Linked DNA regions of Rhodothermus marinus. Each later gene encodes a partner of the first gene's protein in a complex. Links are inferred from orthologs where the notes say so. Each region holds a gene or a part of one and is shown in the gene's direction. Other genes may lie near its edges. The genes, in order: GYH26_RS02060 and uvrB.

The links.
Region 2: the proteins of GYH26_RS02060 (region 1) and uvrB are in contact, whole or in part, in a crystal structure (PDB 7EGT), measured with the Thermus thermophilus proteins. The link is inferred for Rhodothermus marinus from one-to-one orthologs. Residues at the interface, in WP_096412145.1 of Thermus thermophilus: His654, Arg656, Phe657, Gln666, Asp668, Glu669, Lys680, Arg681, Leu682, Ser683, Lys685, Tyr686, Ala687; in WP_096411307.1 of Thermus thermophilus: Glu23, Leu25, Arg26, Asp27, Gly28, Glu29, Arg30, Phe31, Arg55, Glu326, Asp327, Phe328, Glu379, Ser382, Gln383, His398, Gly400, Arg401.

The regions. Positions count from the first base shown.
Region 1 is NZ_AP019797.1:448,988-455,760, forward strand. The notes cover bases 1,397-4,393. They hold GYH26_RS02060 (ATP-dependent helicase), read left to right. Parts: upstream 1,397-1,740; coding sequence 1,741-4,047; downstream 4,048-4,393. Other genes in these bases: GYH26_RS02055 (oxygenase MpaB family protein), read left to right, coding at 1,397-1,664; GYH26_RS02065 (hypothetical protein), read right to left, coding at 4,238-4,393. Outside these bases: wrbA (NAD(P)H:quinone oxidoreductase), read right to left, coding at 29-661; more of GYH26_RS02055, read left to right, coding at 861-1,396; more of GYH26_RS02065, read right to left, coding at 4,394-4,672; GYH26_RS02070 (ectonucleotide pyrophosphatase/phosphodiesterase), read right to left, coding at 4,713-5,981; GYH26_RS02075 (YccF domain-containing protein), read right to left, coding at 5,978-6,355; GYH26_RS02080 (PLD nuclease N-terminal domain-containing protein), read right to left, coding at 6,362-6,619. UniProt on the Escherichia coli protein: A helicase with DNA-dependent ATPase activity. Unwinds DNA duplexes with 3'-5' polarity. Translocates on single-stranded DNA with 3'-5' polarity. Initiates unwinding more efficiently from a nicked substrate than double-stranded DNA.
Region 2 is NZ_AP019797.1:45,723-52,406, forward strand. What follows is about bases 1-2,908. They hold uvrB (excinuclease ABC subunit UvrB), read left to right. Parts: upstream 1-376; coding sequence 377-2,440; downstream 2,441-2,908. Other genes in these bases: GYH26_RS00250 (McrB family protein), read right to left, coding at 1-283; GYH26_RS00260 (RNA polymerase sigma factor), read left to right, coding at 2,501-2,908. Outside these bases: more of GYH26_RS00260, read left to right, coding at 2,909-3,055; GYH26_RS00265 (FecR family protein), read left to right, coding at 3,052-4,002; GYH26_RS00270 (carboxypeptidase-like regulatory domain-containing protein), read left to right, coding at 3,939-6,684. UniProt on the Escherichia coli protein: The UvrABC repair system catalyzes the recognition and processing of DNA lesions. A damage recognition complex composed of 2 UvrA and 2 UvrB subunits scans DNA for abnormalities.

The DNA.
Region 1 (6,773 bases):
GGGCGGGATAGAGGCGAACCCTTCAGTTTCAGGCTTCCTGTGCCTGCAGGCGGCCGACTTTGAGCTGGCGGGCGACCTCGGCCACGTAGCGTCCCTGGAAGCGGGCAATGCGGCGCTCGACCTCCGACGGCATGCGGCTGCCATCGCCGCCGGTGATGGTGCCGGCCCCGTAGGGCGAGCCGCCGGCCACTTCGTCAATCTGAGTCAATTCGGCGCAACTGAACGGCACGCCCACTACGATCATTCCATGGTGCAGCAGCGTGGTGTGCGCCGAAAGAATCGTGCTCTCCTGACCACCGTGCTGCGTGGCGGTGGCGGTGAACACGCTGCCCACCTTGCCGATCAAGGCCCCTTTCGCCCAGAGCGGTCCGGTCTGATCCCAGAAATTGCGCATCTGCGCCGCCATGTTGCCAAAGCGCGTGGGCGTGCCCACGATGATCGCGTCGTACTCGGGCAGCTCGTCCACCGTGGCGATCGGGGCCTCCTGATCCAGCTTGACTCCGATCTGGCGTGCCCGTTCTTCCGGAATCAGCTCGGGCACACGTTTGACCACGACTTCGACGCCCTCCACTTCGGCGGCGCCGGCCGCCACCTCCCGGGCCAGCGCTTCGATGTGGCCGTACATGCTGTAGTACAGCACCAGCACCCGTGTTTTCTCCATGGCTGACGACAACTGGTTTTTGAGAAGGAATGATTGTTTGTTTGAACAAATGAATTTTGAGTGTGGCAACCGGTTTCGTGAAAGGTTGCGAAAAGATGCAACCGTGCTGTAATGGAAGCCCTTCGCCAGGGGCATGGCCGAACCGGAAACCGAGGGCGGTCCGAGGCTTTCTTCAGTCCGAAGGAAACGGCGGTGTGTGATGGAGGAGCGGTCGGTTGCGCAGCAGGTGAACCGGGAGCGTGTGGTGGTGCTGGGGTGGGGGCGGGCGCTATTGTGGCAACTGGCCCATCCGCTGGTGGCCGTCGCCGTGGCGCGGCACTCGGACTTTTCCCGTTCGCTGCGGGCCGCCTGGCGACGCTTTACGCGCACGGTGCAGGCGATGCGGCGCTTGAGCTTCGGCACCGAGGCGGAGGCCGACGAGGTGGCCCGCTGGATCCGACAGGCGCACCGCCGCGTGCAGGGCAGGCTGGCCGAGCCGCTGGGGCCGTTTCCGGCCGACACGACGTACCGGGCCGACGATCCGGCGCTGCTCACCTGGGTACACGTGACCACCGTCGAGGCGACGCTCCATGCCTACGAGACGTTCGTTCGGCCCCTGACGCCTGAGGAGCGCGACCGTTACTGTCGGGAAGCCCGGACGATGGAAGCCTGGCTGGGGCTTTCGCCGGGCACCTTTCCGGATTCGTGGGCGGCGCTGACGGCGCATCTGCAGGCCGTGCGGGACAGCGGAGTGCTTCAGGTGACCCCCATAGCGCGTCAGATGGCCGAACATGTGCTGGCACCTACGCCGTGGGTGGCGCCGCCCACGAAACCCTGGCGGCTGCTGACGCTCGGCCTGCTTCCGCCGGAGCTGCGCGCGGCGTACGGGTTCGCCTGGAGCGAGCGCGACGAGCGGGCCTTCCGGCGACTTGTCGCGTTCATTCGCCGGGGCGTGTCGCAAGCGCCGCGTCGCGTCCGCTTCTGGCCCGAGGCTCGAGGGTTGCGCCTCCCGCCGAGTCGTTGACGCAATCCTCGCTGGCATTCTCGCCGAAAATGTGTTTTCTTTCAGGACTCCTGATCAGGCAGCCATCCGAGTTTCCATGCGTACGTTTCTGCTCCAATCCGACCCGAATGCTGAGAACGAGACGCCCGAGCCGTTGCCGGAAGCCGCCGCGCGCATTCTGGAGGGACTCAATCCCGTGCAGCGGCAGGCCGTGCAGGTGACCGAAGGGCCGGTGCTGATCATTGCCGGACCGGGTTCGGGCAAGACGCGCACGCTCACGCATCGGATCGCCTATCTGATTGCCACCGGACGGGCCCGACCGCACCAGATTCTGGCCTTGACCTTCACGAACAAGGCGGCCCGCGAGATGATGGAGCGCATTGAGCGCCTGGTGGGCCCCGAGGCCGCCCGGCACATCTGGATGGGGACCTTCCACGCGATCTTCGCCCGCATCCTGCGCCGCGAAGGGCACCGCATCGGCTACACGCCGGACTTCAGCATCTACGACACGGACGACGCGGAGCGACTGCTGCGCGAGCTGATGGCGCGTTACCACATCGATCCGCGCCAGTACAGCCCGCGCACGATCCGTCATCTGATCTCCAGCGCCAAAAACCAGATGATCGGGCCGGAGGAATACGCCCGTCTGGTGGCTTCGCCCGTGCAGGAAAAGGCGGCAAAGCTCTACGGCCCCTACCAGGAGGCGCTGCGCCGGGCCAACGCGCTGGATTTCGACGACCTGTTGCTCAAGCCCATCGAACTGTTCGAGCAGCATCCCGACGTGCTGCAGCGCTACCAGGAGCGCTGGCGCTATTTGCACATCGACGAGTACCAGGACACGAACCGGGCGCAGTACGTGCTGGCGCGCAAGCTGGCCGAGGCGCACCGTAACCTGTGCGTGGTGGGCGACGACGCCCAGTCGATCTATGCCTTCCGGGGGGCCGACATCGGCAACATCCTGTCGTTTCAGCGAGACTATCCCGACGCAACCACGATCCGGCTGGAGCAGAACTACCGCTCCACGCGCCGCATCCTGAAACTGGCCGAGGCGATCATCCGGCACAACCGGGATCAGCTCGAAAAGCGGCTCTGGACCGAAAACCCGGAGGGCGATCCGATCGTGCTGATCGAGGCGCTTTCGGAGCGCGACGAAGCCCAGAAGGTGGAGCAGCGCATCCGGGACCTGCACGTGCGCTACGGCTATGCCTTTCGCGATTTTGCCGTGCTCTACCGCACGAACGCCCAGAGCCGTTCGCTCGAAGAAGCGCTCCGGCGCGGCGGCATTCCCTATCGCGTGGTGGGCGGGCTGTCGTTCTACCAGCGCAAGGAAATCAAAGACGTGCTGGCCTACCTGCGCCTGCTCGTGAACCCGCACGATGCGGCCAGTCTCCAGCGCGTGATCAACTACCCGGCGCGCGGGATCGGTCAGCGTACGGTCGAGGCGTTGATGGACTATGCCCGCCAGCACGGTCTGAGCCTGTGGCAGGCCATCGAGCGCGTGGAGGAGGTTGGGCTCCCGACGCGCGCGCAGAAGGCCGTGCAGGAGTTTCACTTCCTGATCGCCCGCCATGCGGCCAAGATGGACGCCATGCCGGTGGACGAACTGGCCCGCTCGCTGCTGCAGGAAAGCGGTCTGTTTGAGGAGTTGCGGCGCGAGGGTACGCCGGAGGCCCTGGCGCGCTGGGAGAACGTGCAGGAGCTGCTGAACGCCATCGCCGAGTACGTGGCCACGGCCGGCGAGCAGGCCACGCTGAGCGGCTTCCTGCAGGAAGTGGCGCTGCTGACCGATCTGGACGAAATGCCCGAAGACAACCGCGTCACGCTCATGACGCTGCACGCCTCGAAAGGGCTGGAATTTCCCGTGGTGTTCATCACCGGTCTGGAGGAGGGGCTTTTCCCGCTGGCGCAGGCCACGCAGGACCGCAAGGACCTGGAGGAAGAGCGGCGGCTGTTTTACGTGGGCGTGACGCGGGCGCAGCGGCACCTGTTTCTCTGCTATGCCCGCAGCCGCTATCGCTACGGCGAGCAGCAGCCCAGCGTCCGTAGCCGCTTTCTGGAAGAACTCGATACGGACGTGATCGTGACCGAGGCCGGGCTTCCCTTCCGCCGCGGCGAAGTGCTGGACCGTCACCCCCGGAGCGAGCGGTACGTGGAGATGGACCCGCACTACTACCGCCGGCCGTTGCAGCAGCGAAGCAGCTCCGCCGCAGCGCGGCGCGTGGTATACGACGAAGGGGCCGGCGAGATCGTGCCCGGTGCCCGCGTGGAGCATGCGATCTTCGGCGAGGGCAAGGTGCTGGCGCTGGAGGGACAGGGCGATCAGGCCCGGGCCATCGTCTTCTTCCCTGAAGTGGGCCAGAAGAAGCTCGTGCTCAAATTTGCCCGCCTCCGCCGCATCGATTGAATCGAGTATCGCGCGGGCGAGGTTGTCATAGCAGCCTGTCTGGAAAGGAAGCGGTGTGATCGGCCTGTCAAAATTATGAAATCGCCGATTCACTGGTGCATGATGGCTCAATATCGATCTACGGACATGACAGGGCGGACACTGAGGGCCGCCCCTGCGTTCTCACATGCACCATGACGTCTGGGAAATTCTATTTTCTGTAAATGGTGATCGGCCCGTCAACAGGCACCGAGTTGAGAATCAGCGAATCCCGATTGACGCCCCAGAGCAGGGGCGTGTCCAGAAATTCCCGAAGCGTCTCGCGGTAGGCCAGCGTGTCGTTGCGGTACACCTCGACGATGCCTTCCGGCCGGATGATGAGCGTTTCGGTGTATCCCGCCGAGCAGGACGTCCAGACGGACGGTGGTCCGCTCACCGTGAAGAAAACGGCCGTCTTTACCCACCGCCATTCGCCCCAGAGGATCGATGTGTCCCGGGAAAAGCGGCCCATGTCGATCCGGGGCGGCGTTTCGTCGCATTCGGATTCGGAAGGGCGCTCGATCGACACTTCCGGCTCGATCAGGGCACATCCCGTCAGCAGCAGGACCGCGCCCACAAGTGCATAGAGGCCGGCGCTTCCTTGCATCGGGGAAGAGCAGAAGAGTTTGATTTTCTATAAGATAAACTCAGGGCGTACTTGTTTCAAGGGCCAGCAGCAGCTCTGTGGCTTCCGGCGATCCGTCGTTCGGCGCCGGGGTGAGGTCCAGCAGCCGGCACATCAGGGCGTAGAGGTGGATGTTTTCGACGGAAGGAACGACCCGGCCGCGGGCGAAGGCCGGTCCGTGCGCGATCAGGATGCCGTGCATCGAGGGCAGCGTCGGGTCGTAGCCGTGCATGCCCATCGGGAAGCGGTCGGGCTGTTGTTCGAAGCGCGTGCGCGTGGTGATCGTCCAGCCTTCGTCGGCCAGCCCGACGATCGGCGGGATGCGGGGATGCGTGCCGAAGTGCAGGTGCGCCGGGAGTTCCGCTTTGCGGTACACGTGCAGGTGCGGATGGGCCTGCTGGAGCGCCTGTAATACGGCCTCGAAGCGGCCGGGACGCGGCGTAAGCATGAGCACCGGCGACCAGCTGACTACCTGCACGTCGTCGAGGGCGATGTAGTCGTCCAGAAAGATTACCCGCTCGCGGGAGGTGGCCGTCATGCCGTGGTCCGAGACGACGAGCAAATTCACCCGGTCAAGCAGCCCCCGTGCCCGCAAGCCGTCCACGAGCAGCCGCAGGTAACCGTCCACGCGCTGCACCGCTTCGGCCACCTCTGGCGCATCCGGGCCGTGTTCGTGGCCGGCGTGGTCCACTTCGCTGAAGTAGAGCGTCAGGAAGCGCGGGCGCAGCGAGTCGGGCAGGTCCAGCCATTCCAGCACCTGGCGCACGCGCGTCTCGCCGGGAATGCTTCCGTCATAGGGCACCCAGTAGGTGGGGCGAATGCCGCGGATTTCGGCTTCGGAGCCGGGCCAGAAATAGGTGGCCGTGCGCAGGCCCTGGCGTTCGGCCGTCACCCAGATCGGCTCGCCGTCGCGCCACCAGCGGCCGTCGGACACGGCATCGCGGTCGCTCAACCGAAACCATCCCAGCGTCGAATCGAACATCGTGTTGGCTACGATTCCGTGATGGTCCGGGTACAACCCCGTGACGATCGTGTAGTGATTGGGAAAGGTCAGGGACGGGAAGACCGGGATGAGTGCCTCGGCGCGTACGCCCTTGCGGGCCAGCGCGGTCATCGTGGGCGGCGCGTAGCGATCCAGATAGTCGGCGCGGAAGCCGTCGATCGAAATCAGCAGCAGCGGAGGGGGGCCGTCGTCCACCGGGGTCGTGCGGGTGGTACGGCATCCTGTGAGCCACCCGACAAGGAGCGTGGCAAGCAGAACGAGTCGGAGCACAGCAGCGTGTCGGTTCATGGCAGGCGAACGATTTCGTAGCCAAAAGGCGTCAGCGCCAGGCGGGCCAGTTTCAGGTGCTGGAGGGCGAACGGAATCCCGATGATCGTGATCGCGCAGACCAGCGCCGCCGCCAGGTGGGTGAGCGCGATCCAGACGCCGCCCAGCAGGAGCCAGAGCACGTTCATGGCCAGCGCCAGGCAGCCGGTGGCCGGCGGCTTTTCGCGCACGGTGTGGCCGAACGGAAAAAGCGCCAGCAGGGCCAGCTTGAAACACTGCAGGCCGAACGGGATCCCTACCAGCGTCAGGCACAGCAGCAGTCCGGCCAGCGCGTATTCAAGCGCTACCAGCAGGCCGCCCAGCACCAGCCAGAGCAGGTTTCCCAGCAGGCGCATCGCGTACTATCGGCCGAAGAAGTAGTACAGAATCAGACCACCGACCGGGAAGAAGATGATCAGCAGTGCCCAGAGCGCCTTGCTGGAAAACTCACGCTGACTGTTGGCCAGCTCGATGAGCGCCAGAATGTCGAGCACCACGATCACGGTGCCGCAGAAGCCGAGCGCCCAGAAGTTCTGAAGACGCTCGATCAGGTTCGGGCCACATCCGGCCAGCAGCAGCGCAGTGGCCCCGAGCAAAAGCAGTACAGGCAGACGACGCATGGTCGGTTCTTCGTTGGTGATGCAGCGTAAGAAATCGTGTACGTTGCAGAAAAGCAACCTGCTTTGAGACGCTACGAAAGATCTGACGATTCGGTTACAGACGGAACAGGAGGCGGGCTTCCCGGTAGGAGGCCGCGATTTTGAGCGTTCGAAG
Region 2 (6,684 bases), 400 kb from region 1 along the record:
GCGGTCGCACGCGCACGCGGTGCGGATAGGCCACGCCCGGCACCAGCGGCGTGTGGTCTTCGAAGGGCTCGCCCGTTACCTCAAACATGCCCACGAGCACCTTGGAGCCCGACAGATAGGCGAAGATTCGATCGCCCGGACGCAGGCGATGGAGCGCAGCCCGCCCTACCCGGTGCACGGCAAAGGTGCCCGTCTGCAGAAAGGCCGGGTAGTGCTGGGGCGGGATGGCCCAGAGCCAGGCGCGTCCCTCGCGAGGGCGATATGTGGTAGGCGCTTCTGCCATCGCGCGCAATATACGCCCGGAAGTTGTCGAAAACGCAACTTCTGACGGGACTTCCGGTTCTTGGAAAGGACCGGTGCAAAATGAAGGCACGAGATGGAGGGAGCGGTTGAAACCCGGAAGTTCGAGCTGGTGGCGCCGTTCGAGCCGACCGGCGATCAGCCCCGCGCCATCGCGGAGCTGACCGAAGGCATCCTGCGCGGCGACAGATACCAGACCCTGCTGGGCGCGACTGGCACGGGAAAGACCTTCACCCTGGCGCACGTCATTCAGAATGTGCAGCGGCCGACGCTGGTGATGAGTCCCAACAAGACGCTGGCCGCGCAACTCTATGGCGAGTTCAAGCAGTTTTTCCCCAACAACGCGGTCGAGTTTTTCATTTCCTACTACGACTACTACCAGCCCGAGGCCTACATCCCGGCCACTGATACCTACATCGAAAAGGACCTGGCCATCAACGAGCGGATCGATCGGCTGCGCCTGCGGGCCACCAGTGCGCTCGTCTCGGGTCGGCGCGACGTGATCGTGGTGGCGTCGGTCTCCTGCATCTACGGGATCGGCTCGCCGGACGAGTACCGTGAGCAGATCGTGCCGCTGCACGTCGGCCAGCAGATCGAGCGCAACGAACTGCTTCGGCGACTGGTCAACATCTACTACACGCGCAACGACGTGGAATTCAAGCCGGGCACGTTCCGCGTGCGTGGCGACGTGGTGGACATCTTCCCGGCCTATGCCGAAGAAAGCGCCTTCCGCATCGAGTTCTGGGGCGACGAGATCGACCGCATCGCCCGACTGGATCCCGCCACGGGCGAGCTGGGGGCCGAAGAGGCGGCCATCACGATCTATCCGGCGAAGATTTTCGTGACGCCGCGCGACCGGCTGGAGCGGGCCATCGCCTCGATCGAGGAAGAATTACGCTGGCGGCTGGCCGTCCTGCGGGCCGAGGGCAAACTGCTCGAAGCCCAGCGCTTAGAGCAGCGGACGCGCTTCGACATCGAAATGCTTCGCGAAGTCGGCTACTGCTCGGGCATCGAAAACTACAGCCGGCATCTTTCGGGTCGGGCGCCCGGCGAGCGGCCCTACTGCCTGTTCGATTACTTTCCGGACGACTACCTGCTCATCATCGACGAAAGCCACGTCACGATTCCCCAGGTGCGGGCCATGTACAACGGCGACCGGGCCCGCAAGCTGACGCTGGTCGAGCACGGCTTCCGACTGCCCTCGGCGCTCGACAACCGGCCGCTGACGTTCGAGGAGTTCGAAGCGCTGCACAATCAGGTGATCTTCGTGAGCGCCACGCCCGGCGATTATGAGCTGGAAAAGAGCGGCGGCGTGGTGGTCGAACAGATCATCCGTCCCACGGGCATCCCGGACCCCGAGGTCGAGGTGCGGCCCACCGAAGGCCAGATCGACGACCTGCTCGAAGAGATCCGTCAGGTGGTGGCCCGTGGCGAGCGGGCGCTGGTGACCACACTCACCAAGCGCATGGCCGAAGACCTGGCCGAGTACCTGGACCGCTTCGGCGTGCGCGTGCGCTACCTGCACTCCGAGATTGACGCGCTCGAGCGTGTGGACCTGTTGCGTGGCCTGCGGCTGGGTGAGTTCGACGTGCTTGTGGGCGTCAACCTGCTCCGCGAGGGACTCGACCTGCCCGAGGTGTCGCTGGTGGCCATCCTCGACGCCGACAAGGAGGGCTTTCTGCGCTCGGAGCGTTCGCTGATCCAGACGGCGGGGCGGGCGGCCCGCAATGCGAACGGCAAGATTCTGCTCTACGCCGACAAAATCACCGAGGCCATGCAGCGCATGATCGACGAGACGAACCGTCGGCGGGCCATTCAGCTCGAATACAACCGCAAGCACGGCATCACGCCGCGCACCGTGTACAAGTCGCGCGAGGAGATTCTGAAAAGCACGATCGTGGCCGAAGAGAAGTACCGGCCGCTGGTCGATTCGCCCCGCTACGAGGAGCCCGAGGTGCCGCCGATCGTGGCCGATCCGGTCTTGAAGGAGCTGACGCCCGAGCAGAAGCGCGAACTGATCGAACAGCTCCGGCGCGAAATGCTCGAAGCCGCCGAGAACCTGGAGTTCGAGCGGGCGGCCGAGCTGCGCGACACGATCCTGGCGCTTGAGCGCGAGCTGGACGCGTCCGAGGCCGGGTAGGCATAACGCATCGCTCGGGTACTGTAGCAGCAGAAAAGCCTGCGCGCTTGGAGGCCTTCGGTGACGGACGACCTGCAAACGCTCTGCCGGCGGTTGGTTGATTCGGACCGTGCGGCGCTGGAGGAGCTGTTTCGCCACATGCGCGAGCCGCTCCTGCGCTACGTCTGCGCCATCGTGGCGGATCCCACCGTGGCGCACGACCTGGTGCAGGACGTGTTTCTGGACCTGTGGCTGCGGCGGACCACGCTCGATCCGGGGCAACCACTGCGGCCCTATCTCTATCGCATGGCCCGCAACCGGGCGTTGCGCCACCTGCGCGACGAGCGCCGCCGGGCCCGCAAGCGCGCCGAGCAATTGCCAAAGACGCCGCCGGTCGAGCCGCTGTCGCCGGACGATCATGTGGCGTCGCACCAGCTAGAAGCCCTGCTGGCGCACTGGCTCGACGAACTCCCCGAGCGCCAGCGCGAGGTGCTGGTGCTCAGCCGCTGGCACGGACTGAGCCATCGCGAGATCGCCCGGGTGATGGGTATCTCCCCACGAACCGTCAACAACCACATGTTGCGGGCGCTGGAGACGCTTCGCCGGCGGCTTCAGGCGCTCGCCCTCATGCCATGAACGGACGCCCTGCATCCAGATTGCCCCGGGAGCTGGAGGAAGCCCTGCAGGAACGGAGCCCGGAGGAACGCCGCCAGATCGAGGCGCTCTGGGAGCGACTGGGCACGCTGGAGCCGCCCGTCGAGGGCGTGCCTTCTACCGAGACGGCCTGGGCGGAGCTGTCGGCCCGGCTGGCTGCAGCGCCCCGACCTGCGCGGCCGCCCCGCCGATTGCTTCGCCGACGCTGGCCGGCGGTGGTGGGCCTGCTGCTGGTGCTGGGCCTGGTCGCCGCGTATGCGCTGCTGCGGCCGCGCACGGTGATCGTGCCGCCGGGCACGATTCAGACCGTCACGCTGGCCGATGGCTCGACCATCACGCTGCGGGCGGGCTCCCGGCTGCGGTACGCAGCGACACTGCCCTGGCGACGGCCCCGGCGGGTGCATCTGACGGGTGAGGCACTGTTCGAGGTGGTGCCCGGGCGTCCGCTGACCGTCGAGACCGCCCAGGTCCGTGTGGAGGTGCTGGGCACGCGCTTCACCGTACGTGCCTGGCCCGAAGCGAACGAAACCCGCGTCACGCTGCTGGAGGGGCGCGTGCGGGTACAATCCATCCGGACGCCCCGGCAACCGCTGGTGCTGGAAGCGCCGGGCCAGAGCGTGCGCATCGGTGCGAAACCCGAGCTTGTGCCGGAGCGGCTGGAGCCCGATCAGGTGCTGGCCTGGCGGCGCGGCGGGTTCGTTGTGATCGACGAGCCGGTGGGGGTCGTGCTGCGCGAACTGGAACGCACCTTCAACCTCCGCATCGAAGTAGCGGGGCCGCTGTCGCTCGACCGGCGCGTGACCGTGCTGTATCAGCAACAGGCCCGTCCTGAGGCCATCCTTCAGGATCTCTGTCTGACGCTGCCATGCCACTACCGCCGCATCAGCCGTGGGTTTGTCATCGAGGCCGAGCCATCCTCCGGGCGCTGATCGTCGCAGCGGTGTTGCTCGGAGGTGCAGGGGCGGCCGCGGCCCAGGACGGCGGCCGCTTCACGCTGGTGGTGCGCGACGTGCCGCTGCAGGAAGCGCTCGAAGCGCTGGCCCGTACGGCCCGCATCAACCTGGTCTATCCCTCCGAGCTGGTGCGTGGTCAGACGGCCTCCTGCGCCCTTCGCAACGCTCCGGTCGAAGATCTCCTGCGCTGTCTGCTGGCCGGTACGGGTCTCGATTTTGTCCGATCGTCCTCGGGCGCCTACGTCATTCTGGAGGCGCGAGAGTTGCCGCCCCGGCTGGGGTTGCTGACAGGTCAGGTGATTGACGGGACGACGGGCGCGCCGCTGCCGTTCGCGCACGTGCTGCTGGCCGACGCGGGCACGGGCACCGTCACGAACGAAGCGGGAATGTTCACGATCAGCGGCCTGCTGGCCGGTCCGCACCGGCTGGTCGTTTCGTATGTGGGGTATCGCCCGCGGATTGACAGCGTGCAGGTGGATCCGGACCGTCCCGCCCACGTGCGCATTGCGCTGGAGCCCACGCTGCTGGAAGCGCCGCCCATCGTGATCGACGGGCTGAGCCGGCGGCCGCTTTCGGCCGAACTGGGCCGTGTACACCTGACAGCCGAACAGCTTCAGCAGACCGGCACGGCCGGCGACCTGCTGCACGCCGTCGAGCGCCTGCCGGGCGTACAGGTGCCCCATCCGCTGGCCGAACTGCACCTGCAGGGCGGCGATAGCGGCGAACACCTGACGCGGATCGACGGCGTGCCTGTGCGCAATCCCGTCAGCCTGGGGCGCTACCTGAGCGCCTTCAGTCCGCTGGCGATCGGGCGCCTGACCGTCCATCGGGCCGGCTACGGGGTGGCGCTGGGGAGCCAGCTGGCGGGCGTGATCGAACTGGAGCACGATCTGAACGTGGCGGGGCCTTTTGATGCGGTGGCCCGCGTCGATCCGCTGGCCGCCAACGTTCGCCTTCGGGGACGCTACCAGAACGCGACCGCGCTGGTGGCTCTCCGGCACAGCGTCTGGGACCTGTATCAGGAACCGGGCCTGCGTACGCTGCTCCGCCAGTGGAACACGATCGACCCGCTCATGGCCGCCCGCTGGCTGGGCGAACCCATCGCCCGGGAAGGGCTGCAGGCCTACCACTGGACGCCGCGCGCGGCGTTTTCGGATCTGCACGTAGCCGGACGGATGCAGCCCGATCCGTTTCAGACGCTGCACGTGGCCGCCTATCGGGGCACAAACCGTCTGGAGGCCGGTCAGCAGACCCGTTATGCAGCGGCCGGGGCTGATTCGGCCCGGCTCATCCTGACGGATGACGCCTATCGCTGGCTCAACGAGGCATTTCGGCTGCGCTACGACCGGTTGCTGGGCGCGCGCGTGTTGCTGGGAGTGCAGTTCCGGGGAAGCTGGCACACATCTACCTACCATTACCGGGCCCGCGAAGGGACGGCGCCGCTGGGTGACCCGGCCGCCTGGGAGGCGCTCGAAGCCCGGCTGCGCGAGGAACTGGCCCGGGCGCCGGGCACGTCCGAGCGCAACACCATCCGCGAGCTGGCGCTGGAAGCCTCGTTGCATTACAGCCCGTCGGCACGGTGGCAACTGGAGGGTGGCCTTGTGGTGGAGCAGGTGCAGGCCCGCTTTCGACTGGGCAACGTGTTCGTGGCGCCGTTCCGCCATGCGATCACCGCCTGGCAACCCGCCTCCTATCTGACGGCCATATGGACCCCCGTGGAAGGGTTGAGCGTGGAGCCGGGCGTGCGGCTGACGTGGCTGCCCGTGCGGGCGACGGTCTATGCCGAGCCGCGACTGGCCGTGCGTCGGGATCTGCAATTCGGACCGTTCGCGCTGGCGGTGCGGCTGGCCGGCGGGGTCTATCGCCAGTTCGTCAACCAGTTCGAGTTGACGAGCGTCGGGGCCACGGCCATCGTGCCGTCGGTGCTCTTCTGGCTGCCGCCCGACGCCACGGTCGCCCCGCCCTGGAGTTACCATCTGACGGGCGAGCTGCTGCTGGCCCGGGGTGATCGCTGGACCCTGGAAACCACGCTGTATCAGAAAGGACAGCCGCACCTGCTGCTTGTCGACTATCCGCGCCTTCTGGCCCGACTGCCAGCCCGCCGGCCCGTGCCCGAAGCCATCCCGCTCGCGCAACGTGACTTCCTGCGGCACAGCCGGGGCATGGCCCGCGGGTTGAGCCTGCGGCTTCGGTACCGGAATACGCGTGATCGGATCACGCTGGCCTATAGCTATGACCAGACTCTTCGAGCCTATCCCGACAGCCGGGGTACGCTTCGCATGGTACCGGCGCCCTGGAACGAGCCGCATCGCGTTCGGCTGGATCTTTCCCGAGAGCTCCCGGCCGATCTGACGCTTTTCGGTAGCGGACAGGTGCAGTGGGGACGGCGCTGGGCCTTCCGCCGTCTGTACTACGACTACCTCCGCTACGGCGGCACGCCGGTCGTCGGCGGCTACGACCTGGACCGACCGGAGGCACATCGGCTACCCGGACGCTATCGGCTGGATCTGGGGCTGTCGTGGCACAGGCGCGTTCGCGTGACGCATCTACAACTGCAACTGCTGGTGCGCAACGTGCTGGACCGCCGGGACGTGTACGACCGGAGTCTGATGCTGATCGACCCGGCCTCGCCGGCCCCTGCCGACCGCCTGCTGCCCG